DNA from 4 places in the Streptomyces sp. NPDC023481 genome. Region 1 is predicted to be linked to each of the others. Evidence: riboswitches for the same ligand, from Rfam matches in the RefSeq annotation. Region 1 holds a riboswitch; each other region holds the start of a gene.
The links. Region 1 has a riboswitch for cyclic di-AMP ahead of ACZ3ZD_RS32390 (M23 family metallopeptidase). Riboswitches for the same ligand answer to the same signal wherever they lie in the genome.
Positions count from the first base shown of each region.

Region 2: it holds a riboswitch for cyclic di-AMP, as region 1 does, so the genes downstream of both, ACZ3ZD_RS01810 (transglycosylase SLT domain-containing protein) here and ACZ3ZD_RS32390 (M23 family metallopeptidase) in region 1, are expected to answer to the same signal.
Region 3: it holds a riboswitch for cyclic di-AMP, as region 1 does, so the genes downstream of both, ACZ3ZD_RS23185 (transglycosylase family protein) here and ACZ3ZD_RS32390 (M23 family metallopeptidase) in region 1, are expected to answer to the same signal.
Region 4: it holds a riboswitch for cyclic di-AMP, as region 1 does, so the genes downstream of both, ACZ3ZD_RS24655 (M23 family metallopeptidase) here and ACZ3ZD_RS32390 (M23 family metallopeptidase) in region 1, are expected to answer to the same signal.

Region 1 covers NZ_JBVHJE010000021.1:20,606-27,574, forward strand. Annotated here, with positions in the region: gene ACZ3ZD_RS32380 (PrsW family intramembrane metalloprotease) at 1-374, shown strand, start outside; gene ACZ3ZD_RS32385 (aldo/keto reductase) at 535-1,479, opposite strand; gene ACZ3ZD_RS32390 (M23 family metallopeptidase) at 1,562-2,599, opposite strand; cyclic di-AMP (ydaO/yuaA leader) riboswitch at 2,609-2,775, opposite strand; gene ACZ3ZD_RS32395 (PP2C family protein-serine/threonine phosphatase) at 2,906-4,084, opposite strand; tRNA gene ACZ3ZD_RS32400 (tRNA-Met) at 4,209-4,282, shown strand; gene ACZ3ZD_RS32405 (dihydrofolate reductase family protein) at 4,365-5,495, opposite strand; gene ACZ3ZD_RS32410 (MarR family winged helix-turn-helix transcriptional regulator) at 5,599-6,111, shown strand; gene ACZ3ZD_RS32415 (GTP cyclohydrolase II) at 6,208-6,879, shown strand.
Region 2 covers NZ_JBVHJE010000001.1:377,728-384,696, reverse strand. Annotated here, with positions in the region: gene ACZ3ZD_RS01825 (ABC transporter ATP-binding protein) at 1-2, opposite strand, end outside; gene ACZ3ZD_RS01820 (LolA family protein) at 73-1,284, opposite strand; gene ACZ3ZD_RS01815 (polyprenyl synthetase family protein) at 1,538-2,548, opposite strand; cyclic di-AMP (ydaO/yuaA leader) riboswitch at 3,071-3,250, shown strand; gene ACZ3ZD_RS01810 (transglycosylase SLT domain-containing protein) at 3,256-3,744, shown strand; gene ACZ3ZD_RS01805 (HAD family hydrolase) at 3,903-4,715, opposite strand; gene fahA (fumarylacetoacetase) at 5,066-6,283, shown strand; gene ACZ3ZD_RS01795 (M56 family metallopeptidase) at 6,585-6,969, shown strand, end outside.
Region 3 covers NZ_JBVHJE010000012.1:91,599-98,567, forward strand. Annotated here, with positions in the region: gene ACZ3ZD_RS23175 (FtsB family cell division protein) at 5-481, opposite strand; gene eno (phosphopyruvate hydratase) at 607-1,902, opposite strand; gene ACZ3ZD_RS23185 (transglycosylase family protein) at 2,202-2,906, opposite strand; cyclic di-AMP (ydaO/yuaA leader) riboswitch at 2,911-3,087, opposite strand; gene ACZ3ZD_RS23190 (transglycosylase family protein) at 3,274-4,359, opposite strand; gene ACZ3ZD_RS23195 (cytochrome P450 family protein) at 4,527-5,795, opposite strand; gene ACZ3ZD_RS23200 (nucleoside triphosphate pyrophosphohydrolase) at 5,937-6,950, opposite strand.
Region 4 covers NZ_JBVHJE010000013.1:130,489-137,457, forward strand. Annotated here, with positions in the region: gene ACZ3ZD_RS24640 (bifunctional acetate--CoA ligase family protein/GNAT family N-acetyltransferase) at 1-80, opposite strand, end outside; gene ACZ3ZD_RS24645 (HPr family phosphocarrier protein) at 259-540, shown strand; gene ACZ3ZD_RS24650 (GntR family transcriptional regulator) at 715-1,401, opposite strand; gene ACZ3ZD_RS24655 (M23 family metallopeptidase) at 1,600-2,355, opposite strand; cyclic di-AMP (ydaO/yuaA leader) riboswitch at 2,368-2,530, opposite strand; gene ACZ3ZD_RS24660 (M16 family metallopeptidase) at 2,740-4,128, opposite strand; gene ACZ3ZD_RS24665 (M16 family metallopeptidase) at 4,125-5,519, opposite strand; gene ACZ3ZD_RS24670 (DNA gyrase/topoisomerase IV subunit A) at 5,816-6,969, shown strand, end outside.

The DNA of each region.
Region 1 (6,969 bases):
CGGCGTATGTACTGGCCGGCTGGCTGGGCCCGGCCGAGCCGTTCGCGCTCGGGTCGATGCGGGCCCGGCGGATGGCCCGGGACCACGCCCGCCACCACCACGGGCGCCCGGCGGCGCGGGAGGTCGCCCGGTACGAGGCGTACGCCACGGCGCTGGCCTTCCTGCGGCAGCGGGGCCGGGCGGGGAAGGCCGGCGCCGACTTCGTCGTACGGGAGCGGGAGCTGCTGGACGAGCTGTGGAAGCGCAGGCAGGTGGCCCGGCCGGCCCTGGAGTACGCGAGCCGGGCCTCCGTACCGGCGCCGGCGTACCGGGGTGCGGCGCCGTACGGGTATCCGGCGGTGCCGTACGCCGCGTACAACCCCTACCGGACGTGAGCGACCGCCGGGGCCGACGAGCGCCCGGCCCCGCCGGACCGGGCGGACCGGACAGGCAGGGCGGCCAGGGCCAGGCCCTCTCTCTCGGATCTCGCCGGCGTCGCGGGGCGCCGGAAGCACCGCCACCCGAAGCCGGCCCGGTCCGAGGGAAAGGACCTAGCTAGGCGGAGGCCTCCGTCAGCCGGGTCAGCTCGGTGTCCGTCAGCTTCAGGTCCGCCACCCCCACCAGCGCGGGCAGCTGTTCCACCGTCCGTGCGGAGGCGATCGGGGCCGTGATCGACGGCTGGGCGGCGAGCCAGGCCAGGGCCACGGTGGCGACCGGGGCCTCGTGGGCCGCGGCGACCTCGTCCAGGGCCGCGAGGACCCTCTGGCCGCGCTCGGTGCCGAGGTACTTCTCGGCACCGCCGGCGCGGGCGCTGTCGACGGTCGTACCGGGCCGGTACTTGCCGGTGAGGAAGCCCGAGGCGAGGGAGAAGTACGGGACGCCGGCCAGGCCCTCGCGGACGGCGAGGTCCTGCAGCGGGCCCTCGTAGGTGTCCCGGGAGACCAGGTTGTAGTGCGGCTGGAGGGCGACGTAGCGGGCGAGGCCCTCGCGGTCGGAGAACTCCAGGGATGCCCTGAGGCGCTCGGCGGTGATGTTGGAGGCGGCGATGTGCCGGACCTTGCCGGCCTTCACCAGCTCGTCCAGCGTGCCGATGATCTCCTCGACCGGCACCTCGGGATCGTCGTAGTGGGTGTAGTAGAGGTCGATGTAGTCGGTGTCCAGGCGGCGCAGGGAGGCGTCGGCCGCGGCCTTGATGTTGGCGGCGGACAGCCCCCGGTACCGCGGGTGCTGGCTGACCTTGGTGGCGATGACGACATCGGAGCGGTTGTCGCGGGCCTTGACCCACTTGCCGATGATCGTCTCCGACTCGCCGCCCTGGTTGCCCTCGACCCAGGCGGAGTAGGCGTCGGCGGTGTCGATGAAGTTGCCGCCGGCCGCCGTGTAGGCGTCGAGGACGGCGAAGGAGGTCTGTTCGTCCGCGGTCCAGCCGAAGACGTTGCCGCCCAGGGAGAGCGGGAAGACCTGGAGGTCGGAAGTGCCCAGTTGGCGAAGTGACGTCATACGACATGTCAACGCCGGCGGCAGAAGATCGCATTCCGCCGCCGGCGCCGAAATTCGCAAAGCCCCCCGCGGAGCGCGGGTGTCAGGGGGTGAGGCCCTTGCCGTGCAGCCACGCCATGGGGTCGATCGCGCCGGGCTGGCCGCCCGGGTGGACCTCCAGGTGCAGGTGCGGGCCGGTGACGTTGCCGGTGGCGCCGACGCGGCCGATGACCTCGCCGGTGGAGACCTTCTGGCCGGCCTTGACGTTGATCGAGGACTGGTGGCAGAACCACAGCTCGGTGCCGTCGTCCAGGGTGAGGATCGTGCGGTAGCCGTAGGAACCGGCCCAGCCCGCCTCGGTGATCGTGCCGCCGTGGATGGCCTTGATCAGGGTGCCGGTGGGAGCGGCGAAGTCGAGGCCGGTGTGGTGGCCGGAGGACCACATCGAGCCGGCCTGGCCGAAGGTCGAGGTGATCGTGTACGCGGAGGTCGGCAGCGTGTACTGCTTGGCCAGCCGGGCCAGCCGGGCCTCCTCGGCCTTCTTCTCGGCGGCGGCCTCCGCCTTCTCCTTGGCCGCGGCGGCCTGGGCGGCGGCCTCCTTCTCGGCCTGGGCGGCGGCGTCGGCGGACTGCCGGTGGGCGGCGGCGAGCGCGGCGGCGGTGGCCTTGCTCTCGGCCTGGCCCTGCTGATGCTCGGCCTGGGCCATGATCCGGTTGCGCAGCGCCTCGCCCGCGTCGGTGCCGTCCTCGCCGTCGGCGGTGGCCACGGCGACGCCGCTGAGCGTGGCGGTGGCGGCCTCGGCCGGCTGGGAGCCGTCGGAGCCGTGCGCGAAGAGGGAGCCGACGGAGGGCAGGTCCGGCAGGGAGAGGGAGACCGGTGGCTTGCCGGTGTTGGCGCTGGCCATGCCGCCCGCGCCGACCGCGGCGATGACGCCGACGCCGAGGACGGTGGAGCTGCGCGCGAAGCCGCCGCGCTGCTTGGCGACGCGGTGCCGGCCACGGACCGGGGTGACGGACTCCTCGGTCGGATTCCACTCCTCCCAGGGGCCCTCCGCGGCACGGTAGGAGCCGTACCCGAAGGTCTCGGTCTCGCGCTCGGCCGGTATGAACGGGGCTTCTGGGGCAGGCCGGTTGGACGCCACGCGGGCGCGCTCCTTTCCTTCCGCCGCCTACCGGGTTAGCTGACGGGTTCGGAGCAGGAAGGTCTCCTACGCGCGTATAACCGGCGTGACCTGCACGAGTTCACGGCGGTATCCGCGTGATTCACCCCAAGGTGGTGGTTCCCCGGTTCCCTTGCGGGATTCGGCGCGTGCGCACGGAGCCGCCTCTGGTGACGGCTGGGACGACCGCGCTGCGTTATCGAACGTTAATAGACTTGCGAGTCACTTTCCAAGCCGTTCGCCTTGATCATTAACGTTTTGTCGGGCCGGGCCTTTCGGTGGGAACCGTCATGGCCGTCGGACGGCGAGCAGCGCCATGTCATCGGTCAGGTCACCGCCGCAGTGCCGGCGCACGTCCGCGGCGAGCCGGCCGAGCAGCGCGGCCGGCCCGGGGAAGACGCGTCCGGCGAGCCGCCGCCCGGGGTCGAAGAACCGGCCGTGGGCGTCCCGGGCCTCGGAGAGGCCGTCGGTGTGGAAGAGCAAGGTGGCGCCGCCCGGGAAGCGGGCCTCGGTGGCCCGGTCCGGCCACCGGCCCAGGTCGGCCATGCCGAGCGGCAGCGCGGGCTCGGCGGGAGCCAGGGTGCACAACGTGCCGTCGGCGTGCAGCAGCAGCGGCGGCGGATGGCCGCGGTTGACGATCCGTACCACCCCGTCGTCGTGCGGGAGTTCGGCGAGGACCGCGGTGGTGAACCCCTCGAAGGCGTCGATGCCGTCCCGCCGGGTGCCCTCGCGGGCCAGCGCCCGCTCCAGCCGCTCGGCCACCCGCTCCAGCGTGGTCTCCTGCTCGGCCGCCTCCCGGAACGCGCCGATCACCACGGCCACGGCGGCCACCGCGCCCATGCCCTTGCCGCGCACGTCCCCGACGACCAGCCGGACGCCGTGCGGGCTGTCCTGCACCGCGTACAGGTCGCCGCCGATGAACGCGTCCTGGCGGGCCGCTTCGTAGCAGGCGGCGATCTCGAAGCCGCCGATCCGCGCGGCGGGCTCCGGCAGTACGGCCCGCTGGGCGGCCTCGGCGATCTCCCGGGCGGAGGCGAGCCGCCGGTCGCCGCGCCGGACCACCCGGTTGATGGCGGCGGCGAGCAGGGCGACCGTGGCCACGGTGACCACGTCGGTGACGGTGCCCACGGTCGGGTGGGCACCGGCGTCGGTGTGCACGGCGTAGGCGGCGGCGAGGGAGGCGAGGCCGGCGAGGACGGTGGTGCGCAGCGCGGACAGGGGCGCGGCGACCAGCGGGGCGGCGGTGAAGAACGGGACCGGGGTGAAGTCGTCCGGGGTGAGCAGGCCGTACAGGACCCCGCAGCCGACGAGGAGCGCGGGCAGCGCGCGGGCCACACCGCGCGGCCTCGGGCGGCGGGCCCGCGCCGGCGCGGGCCCGCCGCCGAGCCCCGGGTCGGGTACGGGGTCGCCGGGGAGCCGGCCGCCCGCCCTGGCGTACGGGCTCTCCTCCACCTTTCCAGGGCGCACCGCGTGTCTCCCACATGTCCGACGTACCTCCAGGTTTCCGGGCCCCGGGACACCGGGCGACCCCGGTGGACCGAAAGGGGTGTGCGAGCGGTCCCGCGCATGGCGTACACTGGAGTCACAACGACGCGGGGTGGAGCAGCTCGGTAGCTCGCTGGGCTCATAACCCAGAGGTCGCAGGTTCAAATCCTGTCCCCGCTACTGAAACCCAGGGCCCGGAATCCCAAGGATTCCGGGCCCTGGGTGTTTTCCCGCCCGTCCGCCGGGGCGGACGGGCGGGCGCTCACAGCACGTGCGCGTTCGGCGCCTTCGCGAGCTCCTCCAGTTCGGGGAGTACGACCACCCGCGCACCCCCGGCCGCGAGCACCCCCGTCCCGTCGGCCGCGTGCACGAACGTGTCGGGTTCCCGCCACGCGGTGACGACCCTCCGCACCCCCGCCCGCAGGATCAGCTCCGCACAGGGCGCCGGCCGGGACGCGCGCCGGGCGCAGGGCTCCAGGCTGCTGTACACCGTGGCACCGGGCAGCCGTGCGTCACCCGGGGCGATCTTCGCGAGCGCCGCCTCCTCCGCGTGGACCACCGGATCGGCGCCCTCCCGGGAGTGGCCCCGGGCCAGCTCCGTACCGTCGGCGGCGACGACCACCGCGCCGACGCTGAACGCCGTCCGCGACGGCGGGCACTGCGCGGCCAGCTCGCAGGCGGTGCGCAGCCAGTGGCGGTCCGCGGCGGTGGGCCGCGCGCCGGTGCCGGGGGCCGTCGGCGCGTACCGCATGAGGACGACGTCCTCGATCCGGCGGGTGTCCAGCAGGCGCAGGCGGCCGCCCTGGTAGGCGCCCGGCCCGAACAGGCGCGGGGCCGCGGGGTCGCCGACGAACAGCGGGGCGAGGACCAGCTGGAGCTCGTCGGCGAGGCCCTGCTGGAGGAGCTGGGTGTGGACCGTGCCGCCGCCCTCGACCATCAGGCGTCCGACCCCGCGCACCTCGTGCAGGTGTTCCAGCAGGTCCCGCCAGTCCAGCGCGGGGCCGAGCGGGACGACGTCGGCGGTGCGCCCGAGGAGGCGGGCGGCCCGTTCGGCGCCCCGGTCGGTGGAGTAGACGAGCTTGTCGCCGCCGGTGTGCCAGAAGCGGGCGGCCGGGTCGAGGTCGCCGGTGGCGGTGACGGTGACCTTCAGCGGGTACTCCGGCCTGCCCGCCGCCGTGCGGGCCGCGCGCCGCTCGGCCGAGTTGACCAGCAGGCGGGGGTTGTCGGCGCGGATCGTGCCGGCGCCGACGAGGATGGCGTCGACGCCGGCCCGTACCGCGTCGACCCGGTCGAAGTCGGCCGGGCTGGACAGCAGCAGCCGCTCGGGGCCGGTGTCGTCCAGGTAGCCGTCGAGGGAGACGGCGGCGGACAGCAGCACGTACGGCAGGGGCATCGGCGCGCTCTCTTTTCCGGAGGCGGGGGGCGGGTGGCCGTACGAGTGGTCCGGCGCGGTCGTACGGCTTGGTTCAAGTTTGAAACAAACCTACACTGGCGGCATGACGACCCGCTGGCTCACCCCGGAGGAACAGCGCGCCTGGCGCGCCTACATCGCCGCCTCCCGCCTCCTGGAGGACGCGATCGACCGGCAGCTCCAGCAGGAGGGAGGCATGCCGCACCTGTTCTACACGGTGCTGGCCACCCTCTCCGAGGCCCCCGAACGGCGGCTGCGCATGACCGACCTGGCCGAGAAGCTGAAGATCACGCGCAGTCGGCTGACGTACGTGGTGACCCGGCTGGAGCGGGACGGCCTGGTGCGCCGGGAGGACTGCCGCCAGGACAAGCGCAGCTCGCTCGCGGTGCTGACGGACGAGGGGACGGCCGTACTGGAGCGTACGGCGCCCGGGCACGTCGGGACGGTGCGTGCCGCGCTGTTCGACCGGCTCACGCCGGAACAGGTGGGGCAGCTGGAGGAGATCTGCACCGGGATCGCGCGCGGGTTGCAGGGCGAGGACGCCGGGCCCGGCGCCGGGGACGTCCCGTGGCGGCGCCGGTCGTCCTGCTCGCCGTAGCGACCCGAGCGGCTGATTGCTTTAACTCTCAAGCAAAGGTAGGGTCCCGTTGAAGCACTGCTTCAAATCTGAAGCACATTCCCGGGAGGGACCCGCATGCCCGACATCACCGCCGCCACCCCGCGCGCCCGCGTCCGGGTACCCCTGCGCTTCGCCGACGGCTACGGCGCCGACGCGGAACTCGTCACCTTCCACGGCCTCACCGACGGCCGGGAGCACCTCGCCCTCGTCCTCGGCGAGCCCGGGCCGGTCCCGCTGGTGCGTTTGCACTCCGAGTGCCTGACCGGTGACGTCTTCGGCTCGGCCCGCTGCGACTGCGGCCCGCAGCTGCGCGAGGCGGTCGAGCGCATCGCCGTCCACGGCGGCGTGCTGCTCTACCTCCGGCAGGAGGGCCGGGGCATCGGCCTCTACAACAAGCTCGACGCGTACGCCCTCCAGGACCAGGGACTCGACACCTACGAGGCGAACACCGCCCTGGGCCTCCCGGAGGACGCCCGCGACTACACGGCCGCCGCGCAGATGCTCACCGCCCTGGGCGTCACCGAGCTGGACCTGCTGTCCAACAACCCCGACAAGGCCGGCCAGCTGCGCTCGCTGGGCCTCACGGTCCGGGACCGGGTGCCGACCGGCGTCTTCCCCACGGCCCACAACGTCCGCTACCTGCGCGCGAAGGTCCACCGGACCCAGCACACCCTGCCCCTGACGGAACTGACGGAACCGACGGAACTGACCGAGCTGACCGAGCTGACCGAGCTGACGGCGGGCTAGGACCGGCGGGCCGGGAGGGCCGCGAGGGCCGGAAGGGTCGCGGTGACCGCGCGGGTGAGACGGAAGCCGGCCGGGGCCCGGTCAGACCGC
Region 2 (6,969 bases), on a different contig from region 1:
ATCGGCTCCCCCTCGATTCGTGCTCCCGTGAAGGGTCAACGCACGGTCACCGTCCGTAGTGCCCGGGACGGGTCACTTTTCCGCGTCGGCCGCCTTCACCAGGGCGTCCTTGGTCACCGCGCCGGCGTACACCGTGCCGTCGTCGGTGATCAGGGCGTTGACCAGGCGGGTGGAGAAGACCGTGCCCTTGCCGAACTTTCCGGTGACCTTCTCGCCCAGCGAGCCGAGGAAGCCGCCCATGTCCCCGTTCCGCGAGCCGGTGGGCAGGCCGCCCTTGGCGCCGGTGCCGAAGGTGGCGACGGACGTCCAGCCCTTGCCGAGGACCTTCGGACCGCCCTTGCCCGCCAGGCCCCCGGCGAGGCCGTCGCCGTGCCTGGGGGCGTGCCCGTGCGTCTTCGCCCCGTCCTTGTCCTCGGTGACCTTCGCGCCCTTGGGCGGGGTGAAGTCGAACGTGGAGGCGGCCGGCTTGGCGAAGGAGACCTGGGTGAAGCCGGCGTCGAGGACGGCGGCGCCGCCGCTCTTCGGGGTCAGCGTGAACTTCAGCGGCAGGCCCGTCTTCGCGTCGACGGCGATGCTGATCGCGCCGACCGTGGTGCCGGACTGCCGGGGCTGGATGAGCAGCTTGTAGGCGTCGCGCCCGGCGACGTGCTCGGTGCCGTCGACGGTGACGGACGTGGTGTCGTCCACCGCCTTCAGGGCCTGGTCGGCGAAGTCCTTGGGGGTGGCCGGGGGTTCGGCCCGGCGGTCCTCGCCGGAGCGGGCCGCGGTGGAGTGGTGGACCTGGTTGCTCTTGCTGTCGTAGCCCCAGACGTCCTTGCCGTCGTGGATCAGGCTGTACTCGGCGCCGCTCTCCAGAAGGGACAGTTTCTGCCGGTTGGGGCCGTCGGCGGCGACGCGCAGGGTGTGCGTGCCGGAGACCAGTTCGGTGAGCTTGGCCCGCGGGTCGGCGGCGGAGCCGTCGTGATTGCCGCCGCGGCCCGCGCCGGAGAGCAGGTTGTTCTCCAGGCCGCCGAGGTTGGGCAGGCCGAGGTCGGTGCTGACCTTCACGGTGCCGGACAGCTGCTGCACGTCCGACTTGGCGATCTTGTTGATGAGCTGCTGTGCGCTGATTTTCGGCAGGTCGGGGTCGCCGGAGTTGGCGAGCGCCGGGACCAGCCCGATCGTGGCCGCCGCCACCCCCACCACCGCGACCGGGACGGCGTACCGCGCGGCCTTGCGCCGGCCGGAGCGCGGCTTGTCGTCCCGCGCGGCGTCCATTGCGTCGTCGGATTCGTACGGTGCCATGTGTGCCTTACCTCCGTCGTCGGCGGCGGCTGTCCTCACGTTGGTCCGCTGGTCCACCTGAGCCGCCATTCTCACCCGAATCGGTGAGGAGTGGTGATTTCCGTGATGACCATCTGACCAAATCGGCCGTGAGGAATCGTCAGCCCACGGAGGCAACTCCGTGTACGCCTCCGGTATGACACGCGACGGTGGTATCTCCACCCGACCCGTAGGGGTCACGCCGGGCGCGGCGGCCCGTACGGGGCCGGCCGGGTCAGCCGGCGCGGTGCACGACCGCGTCGCACAGCTCCATCAGGGCCGCCTTGGCGTCGCACGCGCGCAGCGGTGCGAGTGCGGCCCGCGCCTCCTCCGCGTACCGCACGGTGTCCCGGCGGGCCTGCTCCAGCGCGGGGTGCGCGCGCAGCGCGGCCAGCGCCTCGGCGTGCCGGGCATCGTCGCTCAGGTCGGAGTCGAGCAGCTCGCACAGCGCGACGTCCTCGGGCCGGCCCAGCCGGGCGGCGCGCTCGCGCAGCCGGAGCACCGGCAGGGTGGGGATGCCCTCGCGCAGGTCGGTGCCCGGGGTCTTGCCGGACTCGTGGGAGTCGGAGGCGATGTCCAGGACGTCGTCGGCGAGCTGGAAGGCGACCCCGAGCCGTTCGCCGTACTGGGTGAGCGTGTCGACGACCGTCTCGTCGGCGCCGGACATCATCGCGCCGAACCGGCACGAGACGGCCACCAGGGAGCCCGTCTTGCCGCCGAGCACGTCCAGGTAGTGATCGACCGGGTCGCGCCCGTCGGAGGGGCCCGCGGTCTCCAGGATCTGGCCGGTGACCAGCCGCTCGAACGCCAGCGCCTGCACCCGGACCGCCTCGGGGCCGAGGTCGGCGAGGATCTGGGAGGCGCGGGCGAACAGGAAGTCGCCGGTGAGGACCGCGACGGAGTTGCCCCAGCGGGTGTTGGCGCTGTCCACACCCCGCCGCACGGCCGCCTCGTCCATGACGTCGTCGTGGTACAGCGTGGCCAGATGGGTCAGCTCCACGACCACGGCCGAGGGCACGACACCGGGCGCGTACGGATCGCCGAACTGGGCCGCGAGCATCACCAGAAGTGGCCGGAAACGCTTCCCCCCGGCCCGCACGAGGTGCTGCGCGGCCTCCGTGATGAACGGGACCTCGCTCTTGGTGGCTTCGAGCAAGCCTTCCTCGACAGCCGCCAATCCGGCCTGGACATCGGCTTCCAGAGCCTGGTCCCGCACGCTCAGCCCGAACGGCCCGACGACGGTCACGAGGGGTCTCCTGTCTGCTGGTGTCTGCTGGCGATTACACGGTTTGTCGATAGGTCGCTGCCATCACTCAAGTCAGCGTATCCGGTCCCTGTTCGATCACCGATAGCGCCCACCGGTCCAGCCCGGGCGGTACCGGATCATGATCGGCATGACGACGATCACACAATAAGAACGGAAATTTACAGCTTTCCCAGTAATTCGGGCGCTATGGCGCAACCTCTCCATACCCCACCACTCCGACTTCCCGCCCCAATCCCCCTAATCCCTCATGTCTGATTTGAAGTAGTTTGCCAGTTCGTGAAATGGCTCACTCCGGCCACCTGCCCGACCCACCCTCAAAAGCCCCTGCGAGCCCTTGTCCTGTCGGCGAGTTGAGGATTGGCAACCGCAAAGGATCAAGCGCCTCATACGACATCGATCAAGGTCAAATCGCACGTTGTATGAATCCGGCCCTTGTTTCCGACATGTGCTCTCGCATACGTTCCGGGCCGTCGGGCGGACGCCGAATCCTGCCGCCGCCCGCGTAACCCATCGACGAACTCATTCGTACGGCAGGAGCGGGGGACCCAGGTAAGTCGCCGGACCGGACGGCACACGCCGCACCGGAACGGCTCGGGGTGAAGCCGTGCCTCTTCCAGGGCACGGCCGGGCACCTCCCAGCCCGAACCCGACAGCTCACCTCGCAGGCGCCGGAGAGGAACACCGCCATGCCTGCTGCCGCTCAGCCCCGCCGCACCCGCACCGGCCGTCTCGTCCGCGCCGTCACCGCCGCCGGCGCCGGTGCCGCCGTACTCGCCCTGCCGCTCATCGGCGCGACCAGCGCCGCCGCGGCCCCCAGCACCACCGCGACGGCCGCCACCACCACCGCCGGCTACCCGAACACCCTGGACGGCTGGATCCGCGAGTCGCTCGCGATCATGGCCCAGAAGGGCATCCCGGGCACCTACAACGGCATCTACCGCAACATCATCCGCGAGTCCTCGGGCAACCCGAACGCCATCAACCTCTGGGACTCCAACGCCGCCAAGGGCATCCCGTCCAAGGGCCTGCTCCAGGTCATCGACCCCACGTTCAACGCGTACCACGTGGCCGGAACCTCGTTCAACATCTACGACCCGGTCGCGAACATCACCGCCGCCTGCAACTACGCGGCCGCGCGGTACGGGTCGATCGACAACGTGTTCAGCGCGTACTGACCGGCTCAGGGCCGGCTCAGGGCCGCAGCCGGGCCAGCTCAGGGTCGCAGTCGGGCCGACTCGAGGCCGGAGCCGGGCCGACTCGGGGCCGGAGCCGCGGCCGGCGCTACTGATATGCCGGTCAGTCGGTCGGCCCCCCGGCCGGGTCGACTTCCCGGTCAGTCGGGCGGGAAGAGTCGTTCGAGGACGACGGCGATGCCGTCGTCCTCGTTCGACAAGGTGATCTCGTCGGCCACCGCCTTCAGTTCGGGGTGCGCGCCGGCCATGGCGACACCGCGCGCGGCCCAGTGGAACATGGGGATGTCGTTGGGCATGTCACCGAAGGCGAGGGCACGGTCGGCGCCGACCCCCAGCCGCCCGGCGGCCAGCGCCAGACCGGTCGCCTTCGTCACCCCGCTCGGCTGGAGCTCCACGGTGCCCGGGCCCGACATGGTGACCGTCGCCAGCGAGCCCACCGCCGCGCGCGCCACCGCCGCCAACTCGTCGTCGGACAGGATGGCGTGCCGCAGCAGCACCTTGCTGATGGGCTCCGCCCACAGGTCGTCGCGCCGGCCGACGCGCACCGCGGGCAGCGTCGGGTGGGGCATCCGGTAGCCGGGCTCGATCAGCGTGAGCCCGTCGACGCCGTCCTGGTCGACCGCCGCGCAGACCGGCCCCACCTCCGCCTCGATCTTGCCGAGCGCGGTCTCGGCCAGCTCCCGGTCCAGCCTCACCGACCACAGCAGGCGGTCGCTCCCGGCGTCGTAGACCTGCGCTCCCTGCCCGCACACCGCGAGCCCCGTGCAGCCGAGGTCCGCGAGCAGCGGCCGTACCCGCGGCGCTGGGCGGCCCGTCACCACCAGGTGCCGGGCACCGGCCCGCGCCACCCGCGCGAGCGCGGCCAGCGACCGGTCGGAGACGGTGTCGTCGCCGCGCAGCAACGTCCCGTCCAGGTCGGTGGCGATCAGTCCGTATGCCGGGGTGGGTGCCATGATCAGAGAATACGGACACCGCGCCCCGCCGACTCATCCTCCGTTCCACGCACTTGCGTGCTGCCACGCCCCTCGTCACGCGCCCCATGTCACGCGCGCGCGTGGATGGATGGCAGGCCACCCCCGCGTGCGCGGTCGGCGGGCCGCTCCTGCCCGCCGTCCCCTTGCCTCATCCGTCACGCGCGTGCGTGCGGGGACGGCGGCCCCACCGTGGCGCCCCGGCTCACCTGTGGCAGCCGTGGGCACCGCGTGAGGCACTGCCCAAGACATGCGGGTGGGCCGTAACGTGTGGCCCGACCACATGGAACGCAGTGCCATGCATGGCCCGGATGAGAGTGAGGCAGCACCCCATGCCCCCCTTCGACGTCCCCGAGGGCGACCCCTTCGGCCCGCACAACCTCCCCTATGGCGTGTTCTCGCCCTCCGGCAGCACGGAGCGGAGGATCGGCGTCCGGCTCGGGGACCACGTCCTCGACGCGGGCGCCGCGGCCGCCGCGCTCGGCTCGCCCCACCAGGCGCTGCTCGCCCGGCCCACCCTCAACCCGCTGCTGGCCGCCGGCCGCGCCACCTGGTCGGACGTACGGCGTGCCGTCACCTCCTGGGTCACGGACCCGGCGCGCCGCGAGGCCGTCGAGCCGCTGTTCCACCCGCTGTCCGAGGTGAACCTGCACCTGCCCTTCGAGGTCGCCGACTACGTCGACTTCTACGCCTCGGAGAACCACGCCCGCAACGTCGGCCAGATCTTCCGCCCGGACGCCGAGGACTCCCTCACCCCCAACTGGAAGCACCTGCCGATCGGTTACCACGGCCGCTCCGGCACCGTCGTCGTCTCCGGCACGGACGTCGTACGACCCTCCGGGCAGCGCAAGGGCCCGGGTGACCCCGCGCCCGTCTTCGGCCCGTCGGTCCGGCTGGACATCGAGGCAGAAGTCGGCTTCGTCGTGGGCGTGCCGTCCCGGCTGGGCGGCCCGGTCGCGCTCGGCGACTTCCGGGAGCACGTCTTCGGGCTCTGCCTGCTGAACGACTGGTCCGCGCGGGACATCCAGGCCTGGGAGTACGTCCCTCTCGGCCCGTTCCTCGGCAAGTCCTTCGCGACCTCCGTGTCGGCGTGGATCACCCCGCTGGAAGCGCTGGAGCACGCGCGCGTGGCGCCCCCCGAGCGCACCCACCCGCTGCTGCCCTACCTGGACGACGAGGCTCCCGACGTGCAGCCCGGCGGCTACGACCTGCACATCTCCGTCGCGATCAACGGCCACGTTGTCTCCGAGCCGCCGTTCTCCACCATGTACTGGACCGCCGCCCAGCAACTCGCCCACATGACGGTGAACGGCGCCTCGCTGCGCACGGGCGACCTGTACGGCTCGGGCACGGTCAGCGGCCCGGCCGAAGGACAGCGCGGCTCGCTGCTGGAACTGACCTGGAACGGCCGCGACCCCCTCGAACTCCCCGACGGCAAGCGCACGTTCCTGGAGGACGGGGACGTGGTCACGCTGTCGGCATGGGCCCCCGGCCCGGACGGGCGCCGCGTGGGGCTGGGCGAGGTGAACGGACGGGTCGTGGCAGGGTGACCCGCGGCCCGGGGGGTGCGAAGCCTCCCAGGCCCGCCGCGCCGCCGAACGGGCCAGGCCGTGCGGACGCCCCGGCCGGTTCCGGGCGACCGCCCGTTAGGGGGCCGACGTCCGCGCCGCTGTGCGGCCCGCGGCCAAACGTTCGCCCCGGTCCGGCGGATCGGCTCCGATACCTGACTCGGGGCGCCGGTCTTCGTCATACTGACGGGGACACGCACCACGCGAGAGCCGCCACCGCGTGACGCGTGCCCGGCACCACCGATATCCGCACACCTCTCCGACCAGGAACCGGAGCCCCGGCATGACCGTCTGCCTGCTCCTGCTGAGCGTCGTCGCCCTGACGGCCGCCGTACCGGCGCCGCGCGCGCTGACCCGTGCCGCCTGGCCCGAGCGGGACCCCGTGGTGGCGCTGTGGGTGTGGCAGTGCCTGGTCGCCACCGTCCTGCTGTGCTGCCTGACCGCACTGGTGCTGGGCGCGGCGGCCGTCTTCCACACCGTCCGCGACCGCGTGTTCGCGCCCGCGCCGCCCTCCGTGACCGCCGCGTACGACCTGTCCACCGCGCCGGTGTGGGCCGCGGTCCTCACCATGTTGCTGGCCTGCGGGGCCGCCTGGACGACGGCGATGCTGGCCCGGGAACTCGTCGAGGCCCGTCGCAGCCGTGGTCAGGCCCGGGCGCACCTGCGCG
Region 3 (6,969 bases), on a different contig from region 1:
CGGCTCACTGGTCGGAGGCGTCGGACTTGTCGACGCCGTCCCAGACGTTCGCGTACCAGGGCCGGTGGGCGGCCCCGAGGTCGGCGCGGGACGGTGTGGCCGCGCCCGGGTCGATGACCACGTACCCGGTCTCGCCGGGCTTCACGTAGTGCAGCCGGCGGCGGATCTGCTGCTCGGCGTAGGCGTCGTCCTGCCAGCGCGCCTTCAGGTCGCGCAGCTGTTCGACACGTTCGCGGGCCTGCTCCCGCTGCCGCCTGAGGTCGGCGATCTCCGCGCGCTGGGAGACGTACTGCCGCATCGGGTAGGCGAGGGCGACGACCAGGGAGCACAGCACCAGCGCGAGCAGTGCCGCGCGGCCGGTGAGGCGGGAGCGGCGGGCCTGCCGCTTGGTCTGGGAACGGTAGACCCGGGCCGCCGTCTGCTCGCCGAGCAGCCGCAGCCTGGTCGCGGTGGAGAAACGGTCCCGGTCCTTCACGGCCATCTGGCTCTCCGCCTCCCCTTTCACACGTGCGTACGTCCCCGGACACGGTACGGGACCGGTCCGGGGACGTACGTACGACTTGGCTGGGACTTGGCCCAGGTTCAGCCCTTGCCCTGGCCCTGTGGCTAGCGGTTCGCGGAGCGGAAGCGCGGGAAGGCGCTGCGGCCGGCGTACACCGCGGCGTCGTCGAGGATCTCCTCGATGCGCAGCAGCTGGTTGTACTTGGCGACGCGCTCGGAGCGGGCCGGGGCGCCGGTCTTGATCTGGCCGCAGTTGGTGGCGACGGCCAGGTCGGCGATGGTGACGTCCTCGGTCTCGCCGGAGCGGTGCGACATCATGCACTTGAAGCCGTTGCGCTGGGCCAGCTCGACGGCGTCCAGGGTCTCGGTCAGCGAGCCGATCTGGTTGACCTTGACCAGCAGGGCGTTGGCCGCGCCGTCCTCGATGCCGCGGGCGAGGCGCTCGGGGTTGGTGACGAACAGGTCGTCGCCGACCAGCTGGACCTTGTCGCCGAGCTTGTCGGTGATGACCTTCCAGCCCGCCCAGTCGTCCTCGAACAGCGGGTCCTCGATGGAGACGAGCGGGTAGGCCGCGACGAGCTCCTCGTAGTACTCCGTCATCTCGGCGGCGGAGCGCTCCTTGCCCTCGAAGAGGTACTTGCCGTCCTTGTAGAACTCGGAGGCGGCCACGTCGAGCGCGAGGGCGATCTGCTCACCGGGTGCGTACCCGGCCTCCTTGATCGCCTCCAGGATGAGGTCGAGGGCCTCACGGTTGGAGCCGAGGTTCGGGGCGAAGCCGCCCTCGTCGCCGAGGCCGGTGGACAGGCCCTTGTTCTTCAGGACCTTCTTCAGGGTGTGGTAGACCTCGGTGCCCCAGCGCAGGGCCTCGGAGAAGGACTCCGCGCCGATGGGGGCGATCATGAACTCCTGGATGTCCACGTTGGAGTCGGCGTGCGAGCCGCCGTTCAGGATGTTCATCATCGGCACCGGCAGCAGGTGCGCGTTCGGGCCGCCCAGGTAGCGGAACAGCGGCAGGTCGCTGGCCTCGGAGGCGGCGTGGGCGACGGCGAGCGAGACGCCGAGGATGGCGTTGGCGCCGAGGGAGCCCTTGTTGTCGGTGGCGTCCAGGTCGAACATGGCCTGGTCGATCAGGCGCTGCTCGGTGGCGTCGTAGCCGACCAGCTCCGGGCCGATCTGCTCGATGACGGCGAGGACGGCCTTCTCGACGCCCTTGCCCTGGTAGCGGTTCGGGTCACCGTCGCGCAGCTCGATGGCCTCGAAGGCGCCGGTCGAGGCGCCGGACGGGACGGCGGCACGACCCGTGCTGCCGTCGTCGAGGCCGACCTCGACCTCGACCGTGGGGTTGCCTCGGGAGTCCAGGATTTCCCGGGCTACGACGACGTCGATGGACGGCACGAGCATCTCCTTCTTGGATGTGACGCTGGAAGTGCGGGGCTGGTGTGCCTTGCGCCTAGAGCCTAACCGTCCCGGGCGCGTCGGCCACCGACCGACCGTCCCGTGGACAAGGCGACGGTACCTTTTGTTTCTCGTCGAAACAAAGGGTTCGGGGACTGGGACGTGAAAAACCCCGCCCGGTGCGTACGGGGGAACACGCACCGGGCGGGGTGCCCGTGGGGGCCGGGGGGGAGTGGCCCGCACAGGGGTCTTCAGTGGGGCCCGCGCGGAAGGGCGGGCCCCGTGGTCCGGCCGGCGGCCGGGTGTCACTTCAGGTGCAGCTGCTGACCGGGGTAGATCAGGTTGGCGTCCTCGACGATGTCCTTGTTCAGCTCGAACAGCTTCTCCCAGCCGCCCTGCACGTGGTGCGCCTGGGCGATGGAGCTGAGCGTGTCACCGGTGACGACCTTGTACTCGCCGTCGCCCTTCTTGACCTTCTTGCCGGTCGGGGTGGTGACGGTCTTGCTCTTGCCCGCGCTCGGGGCCGGGCGCTCGGCGGAGCGGGAGGCGGCCTGGTCGTCGGTGGAGCGGCTGGTGGTACCGGCCGAGGTCGAGGGGGTGCTCGGAGCCGGGTTGCTCGGGGCCGGGGCGCTGTCGGTGGCACCGGACAGGCCCGTGCCGCAGACCGGCCAGGCACCCTTGCCCTGCGCGGCCAGGACCTTCTCGGCGACCGCGATCTGCTGCGACTTGCTCGCCTTGTCGGCGGTGCCGGCGTACTGCGTGCCGCCGTACGCGGCCCAGGTGGAGGCGGAGAACTGCAGACCGCCGTAGTAACCGTTGCCGGTGTTGATGGACCAGTTGCCACCGGACTCGCACTGGGCGACCTGGTCCCACTCGGAGGAGGTGGCGGCGGAGGCGTTGCCGGCCGCCATCAGCGGGGCGGCGACGGCGACACCGGTGACACCGGCGAGCGCGACGGCGCGGACGGCCTTGGACGGACGGCGGTGCTTGCCCTTGCCGGAAAACAGCATGGAAGGATCCCCTCACCGACGCCTGCGAGGTGAGCTGTCGGGTTCGGGCCGGTTGAGTTGCCCGGCCGCGCTCCCGCTCTCGCGGTCTGCGCGGCTTCACCCCCAGCCGGTTCCGGCATCAACTGCCGGGCCCGGCGACTTACCTTGGGTCCCCCGCTCCTGCCTACGGCGCTTGACGCGACGACTGTTCCCGGGCAACCGCTGGCAGGATTCGGCGTTGCGACTGCCGGGGCTCGTGGTGACGAGCGGTCTCGACCGTAGACACGTGATCGACGGAATTTCAAAGACGATCAGGGCTTCTGAGACTCATCCCACACTTTCGCCAATTCGGACATCAGGGAGTAAAACGGGGCGTCAACTCCGGCTGTTACGCGCCCTTTTCACCCTCTACTTCCAGGGTCTGACCGGCGCTGATGTGGTTCGGGTCGGTGCCGATGGCCTTCTTGTTGGCGGAGTAGAGCGCGTGCCACCCGCCGTCGACCTCAAGGGAGTCGGCGATGGAGGCGAGGGTGTCGCCCTCGCGGACGGTGTACGTGTCCGTTTCGCGCGCCGCGTGCCGCCCGGAAGCGGCGGAGTCCTGACCGTTTGTCACGTTTTCGTCGGCGCTCGCCCCGCGGTGACGTCCGCCACTGAGGGCCCCGGTGTCGACCAGGCTCCAAGAACCGGCGGCCTGCTGGGGGTTGTCCGCGACGCCGCCGGTGCCCGGGGTGGCCGCGGGGGCGGACTCGTGCGAGTCGCCCGCGCTCGACGAGGTGGACTTGTCCGTCTTGGGGGTGTTGGTTCCCGTGGAGCCGGTGCCCGCGCCGGCGCCCTTGTCCGACTTCCCGCCCGGCGTGGTGGCCGTGCCCGACGAGGAACCGGCGCCCGAGCCGGAGTTGGCGTCGGAGCCGGCACCGGTGGAGGGTGACGAATCCGGCGTACCGGACGAGCCGGAGCCTTCGGTGGAGCCGGAGCCGCCGGAGGAGTCCGTGCTGCCGGAGCCGGAGTCACCGGACTTCTCGGTCGATCCGGACGAGTCACCCGAACCGCCGGTGCCACCGGAGCCACCGACACCCGTGTCGACGTCCACGGAGCCCGAGCCCGAGGTCAGCCCGGACAGCAGGGCGCAGGTGGCCCACGGGGTGGTGCCCTTGTCGGCGAGGATCTTCTCGGCGACGGCGATCTGCTGGTTGCGGCTGGCCTGGTCGGGGCTGGCCGCGTAGTCGCCGCCGCCGTAGCTGTTCCAGTCCTCCTGCGAGATCTGCAGGCCGCCGTAGTAGCCGTTGCCCGGGTTCGCGCTCCAGGAGCCGCCGCTCTCGCATTCGGCCACCTTGTCCCACGTGGTGCCGTCGGCCGCGTTGGCGCTCGCCGCGCCGAGGAGCGGGATGGCGATGGCGGAGCCGGTCACTCCGGCCGCGACGAGCAGGGCCGGGGCCTGGCGGGGGCGACGGTGTCGGCCGTTCCCGGAGAGCATGCAGAAGCCTTTCGAGCGACAGCAGGGGCAGCGCGGCGGGTGATGCCGCTCGCCACGCTGATGGGTGAACGTATAGGCATACGATCACTTGTCACAAGTTCATGCCGCAGAGATCACGTGAAGATCACAGAGTTGAATGTTCGTCATCTTCCCTCCACGACCCGTGGTCAGGCGGGGGGTGTGAACTCCACCGGCAGGGTGCGCAGGCCGCGCATGATGAGCCCGCCGCGCCAGCGCAGCTCCGCCGGATCCGCGGCGAGCCGCAGATCGGGCAGGCGGGTGAGCAGGGTGGCGAGCGCGGTCTGGCCCTCCAGGCGGGCGAGCGGCGCGCCGAGGCAGTAGTGGATGCCGTGCCCGTACCCGAGGTGCTGGTTGTCGCGGCGGGCGAGGTCCAGCACGTCCGGGTCGGCGAACCGCTCCGGGTCCCGGTCCGCGGCGGCGAGGACGACGAGCACCGGATCCCCCGGCGCGATGTCCTGCCCGCCGATGCTCAGCGGCTCGGTGGCGAACCGCCAGGTGGCCAGCTCCACCGGGCCGTCGTAGCGCAGCAGTTCCTCCACGCCGGTCTCCAGCAGGTCCCGCTCCCCGGCGGCCAGGGACCGCTCCAGCCGGCCGCGCTGCTCGGGGTGGGTGAGCAGGGCGTAGGTGCCGTTGCCGATGAGGTTCACCGTCGTCTCGAAGCCGGCGAACAGCAGGATGAAGGCCATGGCGGCGGCCTCGTTCTCGGTGAGGTGCTCGCCGTGGTCGGAGGCGCGGATGAGGCCGGAGATCAGGTCCTCGCCGGGCACCGGCTCGGCGGGCAGCGCCTCCCGCTTCCTGTGGATCAGCTCGCCGAGATAGCCGCGCATCTTCTTCACCGACCGGGCGACTCCGCCCCGGGGGCCGCCGCCGTGCCGGATCATCATGCCCGCCCAGTCCCGGAAGTCGTCCTGGTCCTCGCGCGGGACGCCGAGCAGGTCGCAGATGGCGTAGATGGGCAGCGGGAAGGCGAACTCGTGGATGAGGTCGGCCGAGCCGCTCTGCGCGAACCGGTCGATGAGCTGGTCGGTCAGCTCCTGCACCCGGGGCGCGAACTCGGCGACCCGGCGGGGCGTGAACGCCTTGCTGACCAGCCTTCTCAGCCGGGTGTGGTCCGGCGGATCGATGTTCAGCAGGTGCGTCATCAGCTCGGCCTTGCGCTCACCCGGAATGCCGGTCTTGCCCTTGGCGTGCGCCGGCTCGTCGTGATGCGCCGGGTTCTTGCTCAGCCGCTGGTCGGCCAGCGCCTGCCGGGCGTCGGCGTACCGGGTCACCAGCCACGCCTCCACCCCGCTCGGCAACCGCGTCCGCCGCACCGGCTCGTGCTCGCGCAGCCAGGCGTAGGCGGGATACGGATCGGCGGCGAACTCCCAGGTGAAGAGGGCGGGGGCGGTCGGGGGGCCGGGCTCGTTGGTCACTTGTCGACGGTATCCGGCATCGGCTTCCTCCCCGAACCCCAGGCTCTGCTGCGGCAGCCCCATCCGGTACACCGCCGCCGGGTCCCGGTTCCCGCCCGCTTTCCGGGCCCGAGCGGCCTGACGCCCGCAGGGCAGCCGCGCTCACTCCGTCCCGGTCGTCCCTTCGCGTTCCGCGGCCCGTATCGCGTCCCGGTATGCCCGGGCCGCCGCGCGGAGTGCCGCCTCCGGGTCGACGCCGTGGGCCTCGGCGCGCACCGCCAGCGTCAGCAGCTCGTAGCCGACGCCCTCACCCCGGGGCAGGGGGACGTCCAGGCCGGCCTTGCGGGTGCGCGAGGCGAGCTTGGCGGCGAGGGCCAGGCCGGGCTGGCCGAGCGGGACGCCCTCGGTGACGGAGGTGCGCTGCTTCTCCTCGGCCTTGGCGCGCAGCCAGTGCTCCTCGACGTCCTCGGGGGTCTCGGCCCGCTCTTCGCCGAAGACGTGCGGGTGCCGGTGGATGAGCTTGGCGACGATGCCGCCGGCGACGTCGTCGACGGAGAACGGCGCGTCCGGGTCCTCCTCGGCGATCCGGGAGTGGAAGACGACCTGGAGGAGGACGTCGCCCAGCTCCTCGCGCAGTTCCTCGCGGTCGCCGGCCTCGATCGCCTCGACCAGTTCGTACGCCTCCTCGATGCCGTACCTGGCCAGGCCCTCGTGGGTCTGCCGGGAGGACCAGGGGCATTCGACGCGGATGCGGTCCATGACCTGGACGAGGTCCAGCAGGCGGGCGCCGGGCAGGTCGTAGGAGGCGGGGAGCAGCTCCAGCTCCGGCATGGCGATCCGGCCGGAGCCGGCCAGCCGGGCGAGGCCGTCGGTGAGCGCCGGCTCGCCCTCGCCCGTCGCCACGACCACCACCGTGCGCCCGCCGGCGCAGGCGTCGACCAGCTCCTCGGCGGTGGGGGACGCCTGCGCCACCGCTATCCCGGCCTCCCGGAGGTACGGCAGCTGCGGATGGGCGCCGTCCGCGCACAGCACGGTGTCGGCGGTGCGCAGCGCCTGCCAGGCGGGCCAGGACAGCAGGCCGGGGGCGACGCGGTGGCTGGTGGTCAGCAGGACGATGCGGCCGGGGGCGGTTTCGGGGCTGAGCCCGGGGGCGGGTTCTGGGCTGATTCCGTTCACGAACCGAACGTAACCCACG
Region 4 (6,969 bases), on a different contig from region 1:
CCCCCGTCACGCAGCACCACGTCCGCCTCCCAGTGGGCGGGGTAGTGGTGCCGGTCCTGCCGGTCCGCCGAGGTCTGCATGAGCCCCAGAGTACGGCTCGCGTACGACAACGGAGCGAGGCAGTCTGTGGAGGACGACAAGCCGGACCGAGGCCGCGGTCCGGCCCCACACCGGAGCGGGACGCACGTCCCCTCCGGGCACGCTTCACGATATGGGAAACTGGTCTAGACAACCCTGAACACCGAAGGGCAGCAACACATGGCTGAGCGCCGCGTCAACGTCGGCTGGGCCGAGGGCCTCCACGCCCGCCCCGCCTCCATCTTCGTCCGAGCCGCCACGGCCGCAGGCGTCCCGGTGACGATCGCCAAGGCCGGGGGCAACCCCGTCAACGCGGCCTCCATGCTCGCCGTTCTGGGCCTGGGCGCCCAGGGCGGCGAGGAGATCGTCCTCGCCTCCGACGCCGAGGGTGCGGACGCCGCACTCGACCGGCTGGCCAAGCTGGTCTCCGAGGGCCTGGAGGAGCTGCCCGAGACCGTCTGAGCGAGCACCGCACAGAAGCGCCGGAGCCGCGCCGCCTTTTCGGGTGGCGCGGCTTCGGCGTGTGCGGGGTGGCTTTCCCACCGGAAAAGCCACCCGCCGAATTACCGCGCCGTTAATTCGGGCAGCGGAAAAGACCCCGCCCCGAATAACTCCTCTTTGTATACGGCCCCCGTGTTAATGCCGTCGGCCCGACATGTTTACGGCTCGTTGCGAAGTCCTCACACGCTCCGCGCCGCCGGAAAACCGCAGCCGGTGCGCGCCGGTCGCGCGCTCGGCGTGCAGCGTGGTGAGGGCCCGCGCGCGCTCGGCGTCGCCGCGCGCCACCGCGTCCACGATGGCGCCGTGCTCCGTCCAGGACTCCATCGGGCTGACCGGCGCCTCCACCGTGTACATCCAGGCGATCTTGTGCCGCAGCTGGGTGAGCATCGCGGTCAGCGAGGGGCTGCCGGAGGCCTGGGCGAGCGTCTCGTGGAACCAGCCGCCCAGCGAGCGAAGGTCCTCGCTGCCGCCCCTCCTGGCCCGTTCCTGGCCCAGCCGGACCAGGCCGCGCAGCACCTTCAGATGGGCCTCGGTGCGGCGCTGGGCGGCCCGGGCGGCGCCCAGCGGCTCCAGCAGCATCCGCATCTCCAGCAGGTCGGCGGCCTCCTCCTCGGTCGGCTCGGCCACGCACGCGCCCGCGTGCCGGCGCGTCACCACGAAACCCTCGGCCTCCAGGGTGCGCAGGGCCTCACGCACGGGGACGCGCGAGACGCCGTACCGGCGGGCCAGTACCTCCTCGGTGAGGCGGCTGCCGCGCGCGTGGACACCCGCGACGATGTCGTCCCGGACAGCGGTACACACCGAGTGCGCCGGAATACGCATGACCGACCTCCGCCTTAATCCCCGTGAAACGCCGACGATGGACGCGTGTTCCGTGACTCTATTGCAATAGGCCGGAATTTCCGACGGCGGTCCCGGATCCAGGGATATTTTTTGGTCAGCGAATCAGGCGGACACCGCGAAAAACGACGAAAGCCCCGGCTCGGTGAGCCGGGGCTTCGGACGGTCGTGCGCGGGGTGTCAGACGTTCACGCCGTGCTGGCGGAGATAGGCGACCGGGTCGACGTCGGAGCCGTACTCGGGAGTGGTCCGCGCCTCGAAGTGCAGGTGCGGCCCGGTGACGTTGCCGGTGGCGCCGGACAGGCCGATCTGCTGGCCCGGGACGACCTTCTGGCCCACCGTGACCCCGATGGACGACAGGTGCCCGTACTGCGTGTACATGCCGTCGGCCATGCGAATCACGATCTGGTTGCCGTACGCGCCTCCCCAGCCGGTGGAGACGACCGTGCCGGAGCCCACCGCGTGGACGGCCGTGCCGCTGGCGGCGTGGAAGTCGATGCCGGTGTGCGAACCGGAGGACCACAGGGAGCTGCTGGCCTGGTAGCCCGTGGAGACGTACGAGTGCGCGACGGGGGCGACGAAGGTGTTCAGCAGCTTGCGCTCGGCCTCGCGGGCGGCACGGGCCTTGGCCGCGCGCACCTCCGCGGCCCGCTTGGCGGCGGCCTTCGCCGCGGCCTCCTCGGCCGCCTTCAGCTCGGCGGCCTGCTGCTGGGCGGCGGCCTGCGCGTCGATCTGCTCGGGAACGTCCTGGGTCACGGCGAGGACGGGGACGAGCCCGGTCTGCTCCGTGGGGTTCTCGGCGGCGAGCGCCGGGGAGGCGGCGAGGGTGCCGATCACGCCGGTGGTGGTGAGGGCCGCGATACCGGCCGCCTGAGCGGTGGTCCGCTTGACCCGGCCGGGCTTGCGGTGCTTCCCGGTGGCGCACATGAACGCCATGAAGTGGCTGGTCCTTTCCTTCCCTCTCGCCTACCGGGTTAGCTGACGGGTTCGGAGCAGGAAGGTCTCCTACGGGCTCCCCCACTCGCGCGCGGGCGCCCGATTCACCCCAGGGACTGCGTGGGTCCCCGGCTCCCCTGGCTCGCGCCGTACGGGGACTCGGCGATGACTGTCCGGTGCCGCGGGCGCGGCGCACTGCCTGACGAACAGCCCGGATGACGCTACGGCGGCCCGCTCCCCGTCCTCAAACGGAAGCGGCCTTTTGTAGCGCATCCCACAGGGCAGACAGGCAACCTCCGCCCCAAAACGGGCATCTGAGGGAGCGAGTGGAACAACAGGGCCCTGACGACCGACGCGTTGCCAGGGCCCTGCGCGCGCGTGCCGTTACTCGGCCGCCACCACGGTCACTTCACCGATGCCGAGCGCCTCCACCGGCGCCTTGATGGCGGCCGCGTCACCGACGAGGACGGTCACCAGGCGGTCCACCGGGAAGGCGTTCACGACGGCCGCGGTGGCCTCCACCGTTCCCGTGGCGGCCAGCTGCCGGTACAGCGTCGCCTGGAAGTCGTCGGGCAGGTGCTGCTCGACCTGGTCGGCCAGCGTGCTCGCGACGGCCGCCGCGGTCTCGTACTTCAGCGGCGCCACGCCGACGAGGTTCTGCACGGCGACGTCCCGCTCGGCGTCGGTCAGGCCCTCCGCCGCGACGGTCCGCAGCACCTTCCACAGGTCGTCCAGCGCCGGGCCGGTGTTCGGCGTGTCCACCGAGCCGCTGATGGCGAGCATCGCCGCGCCCGTGCCGTCCGGCGCGGACCTGAGGACCTGTCCGAAGGAGCGCACGCCGTAGGTGTAGCCCTTCTCCTCGCGCAGGACGCGGTCCAGGCGGGAGGTGAGGGTGCCGCCGAGGCAGTACGTGCCGAGCACCTGGGCGGGCCACACGCGGTCGTGCCGGTCGGGGCCGATCCGGCCGATGAGCAGCTGCGTCTGGACGGCGCCGGGCCGGTCCACGATGACCACGCGCCCGGTGTCGTCGGCGGTCACCGGCGGCACCGGCCGGGGCTCGCCCGGGGTGCCGGTCCAGGCGCCCAGGGTGTCGCCGAGCAGGCCGTCCAGGTCGACGCCGGTCAGGTCGCCGACGACGACCACGGTGGCCGTGCCGGGCCGCACATGGCGGTCGTAGAAGGCGCGTACGGCCGCCGCGTCGATCTTCTCGACCGTCTCCTCGGTGCCCTGGCGCGGCCGGGACATGCGGGAGGTCGCCGGGAACAGCTCCTTGGAGAGTTCCTTGGCGGCCCGGCGGGAGGGGTTGGCCAGTTCGTGCGGGATCTCGTCCAGGCGGTTGCGGACCAGCCGTTCGACCTCGCTCTCGGCGAAGGCGGGCGCGCGCAGGGCGTCGGCGAGCAGACCGAGGCCCTTGGCCAGGCGGGAGGCCGGGACCTCCAGGCTGAGCCGGACGCCGGGGTGGTCTGCGTGCGCGTCCAGGGTGGCGCCCGCGCGCTCCAGCTCGGCGGCGAACTCCTCGGCGGAATGCTTGTCGGTGCCCTCCGAGAAGGCCCGCGCCATGATCGTGGCGACGCCGTCCAGGCCGGCCGGCTCGGCGTCCAGCGGCGCGTCCAGCAGCACCTCCACGGCGACGACCTGCTGGCCGGGACGGTGGCAGCGCAGCACGGTCAGGCCGTTGTCGAGCGCGGTGCGCTCGGGAGCCGGGAACGCCCAGGGCCGGGCCTCGCCGGGCTGCGGCCGGGGGTGGAAGTCCATGGTGGCGAGTTCGGTCACTTGGCCGTCTCCTCGTTCTCGTTGCCGGCCTCTACGGTGGCTTCCTGCTCCGGGTCCCCGGGGATGTCGGCGTCCTCCACGGCCTGCGGGGACTTCGGCTCGTAGACGAGCACCGCGCGGTTGTCGGGCCGCAGGCGGGCCTTGGCGACCTCCTGGACCTCCTGCGGGGTGACCTCCAGGACGCGCTGGACGGCGGTCAGGGCGAGCTGAGGGTCGCCGAACAGGACCGCGAACCGGCACAGTTCGTCGGCACGGCCGGCGACCGTGCCGAGCCGGTCCAGCCACTCGCGCTCCAGCTGCGCCTGGGCGCGCTCCATCTCCTCGGGCGTGGGGCCCTCCGCGGCGAACCGGGCCAGCTCCTCGTCGATGGCGGTCTCGATGACCGGCACCTCGACGTCACCCGAGGTCTTCACGTCCAGCCAGCCCATGGAGGGCGCGCCGGCCAGGCGCAGCAGGCCGAAGCCGGCCGCGACGGCCGTACGGTCCCGGCGCACCAGCCGGTTGTACAGGCGGGAGGACTCGCCGCCGCCGAGAATGGTCAGGGCGAGGTCGGCCGCGTCGCACGCGCGCGTGCCGTCGTGCGGGAGCCGGTAGGCGGCCATCAGGGCGCGCGCGGGGACCTCCTCCACGACGACCTCGCGCTTCTGCTCGCCGATGACGTCGGGCAGGGAGCCGTCCCGGGGCGCGGGCTTGCCGTCGTGGGAGGCGATGGAGCCGAAGTACTTCTCGACCCAGGCGAGGGTCTGCTCGGGGTCGATGTCGCCGACCACGGAGAGCACCGCGTTGTTCGGCGCGTAGTAGGTGCGGAAGAACGCGCGGGCGTCCTCCAGGGTGGCCGCGTCCAGGTCCGCCATGGAGCCGATCGGCGTGTGGTGGTAGGGGTGGCCCTCGGGGTAGGAGAGCGCGGTCAGCCTCTCGAAGGCCGTGCCGTACGGCACGTTGTCGTAGCGCTGGCGGCGCTCGTTCTTGACGACGTCCCGCTGGTTCTCCATGGACTCGTCGTCCAGGGCGGCCAGCAGGGAGCCCATGCGGTCGGCCTCCAGCCAGAGCGCCAGCTCCAGCTGGTGGGCGGGCATGGTCTCGAAGTAGTTGGTGCGCTCGAAGCTGGTGGTGCCGTTGAGCGAGCCGCCGGCGCCCTGCACCAGCTCGAAGTGGCCGTTGCCCTTCACCTGCGCGGAGCCCTGGAACATCAGGTGCTCGAAAAGGTGAGCCAGGCCGGTACGACCCTTGACTTCGTGGCGGGAGCCGACGTCGTACCAGAGGCAGACCGCCGCCACCGGGGTCAGGTGGTCCTCGGAGAGCACCACGCGCAGACCGTTGGCCAGGCGGTGCTCGGTCGCTGTCAGGCCCCCGGAGCCTGCCTCGGCTGTGGTCGTGTGACCCATGGGCATGTACGTCCCTTCGCGAGCGGAGGCGGTTGATGGAAACCGCGCTTTTCCTGCCGTTCCTGCCACTGTATGCAAAGCGTGCGGGGCCCCGGCGGAGTTCCCGCGGGACGTACGCCCACAGCGGATCGCGTAGCCTGCGTCGGACTCCGCTCCGCCGGTCCGGCGGGCCCGCCCGGACCGGGTGGTGGCACGGGTTGTCAGTGCCTAGGTCCACAATGGTCCGCGTCAGATCCGTCAAACGCTTCAGCAGCACGAGCGCCCCGTAGGCGAGCGACCAGATCAGAAGGAGCCAGGCAGCGATGGCCCGCCGCAGCACGAAGACCCCGCCGCCCGACGATTCGTTCGAGGAGAGGATCCTCGACATCGACGTCGTGGACGAGATGCGTGGCTCCTACCTCGAGTACGCGTACTCGGTCATCTACTCGCGCGCCCTGCCGGACGCCCGTGACGGTCTCAAGCCGGTGCACCGCCGGATCGTCTATCAGATGAACGAGATGGGGCTGCGTCCAGAACGCGGCTATGTGAAGTGCGCGCGTGTCGTCGGCGAGGTCATGGGCAAGCTGCACCCGCACGGCGACGCGTCGATCTACGACGCCCTGGTGCGCATGGCGCAGCCCTTCTCCATGCGGGTGCCGCTGGTCGACGGCCACGGCAACTTCGGCTCGCTGGGCAACGACGACCCGCCGGCCGCCATGCGGTACACCGAGTGCCGGATGGCCGAGGCGGCCGGCCTGATGACCGAGTCGATCGACGAGGACACGGTCGACTTCGCGCCGAACTACGACGGCCAGGAGCAGGAGCCGCTGGCCCTGCCCGCGGCCTTCCCGAACCTGCTGGTCAACGGCGCCTCGGGAATCGCGGTCGGCATGGCGACGAACATGCCGCCGCACAACCTGCGCGAGGTCGTCGCCGCCGCCCGCCACCTGATCCGGAACCCGAACGCCGACCTGGACGCGCTGATGAAGCACGTCCCGGGCCCGGACCTGCCCACCGGCGGCCGGATCGTCGGCCTGGACGGCATCCGGGACGCGTACGCGAACGGCCGCGGCACCTTCAAGATGCGCGCCACGGTCTCGGTCGAGCCCGTGACGGCCCGCCGCAAGGGCCTGGTGGTCACAGAACTGCCGTTCACGGTCGGCCCCGAGAAGGTCATCGCGAAGATCAAGGACCTGGTCAACGCGAAGAAGATCCAGGGCATCGCCGACGTCAAGGACCTCACCGACCGCGAACACGGCCTGCGCCTGGTCATCGAGATCAAGAACGGTTTCGTGCCGGAGGCCGTCCTGGAGCAGCTGTACAAGCTGACCCCCATGGAGGAGTCCTTCGGCATCAACAACGTCGCCCTGGTCGACGGCCAGCCGCTCACCCTGGGCCTGAAGGAACTGCTGGAGGTCTACCTGGACCACCGCTTCGACGTGGTCCGGCGCCGCAGCGAGTTCCGCCGCGGCAGGAA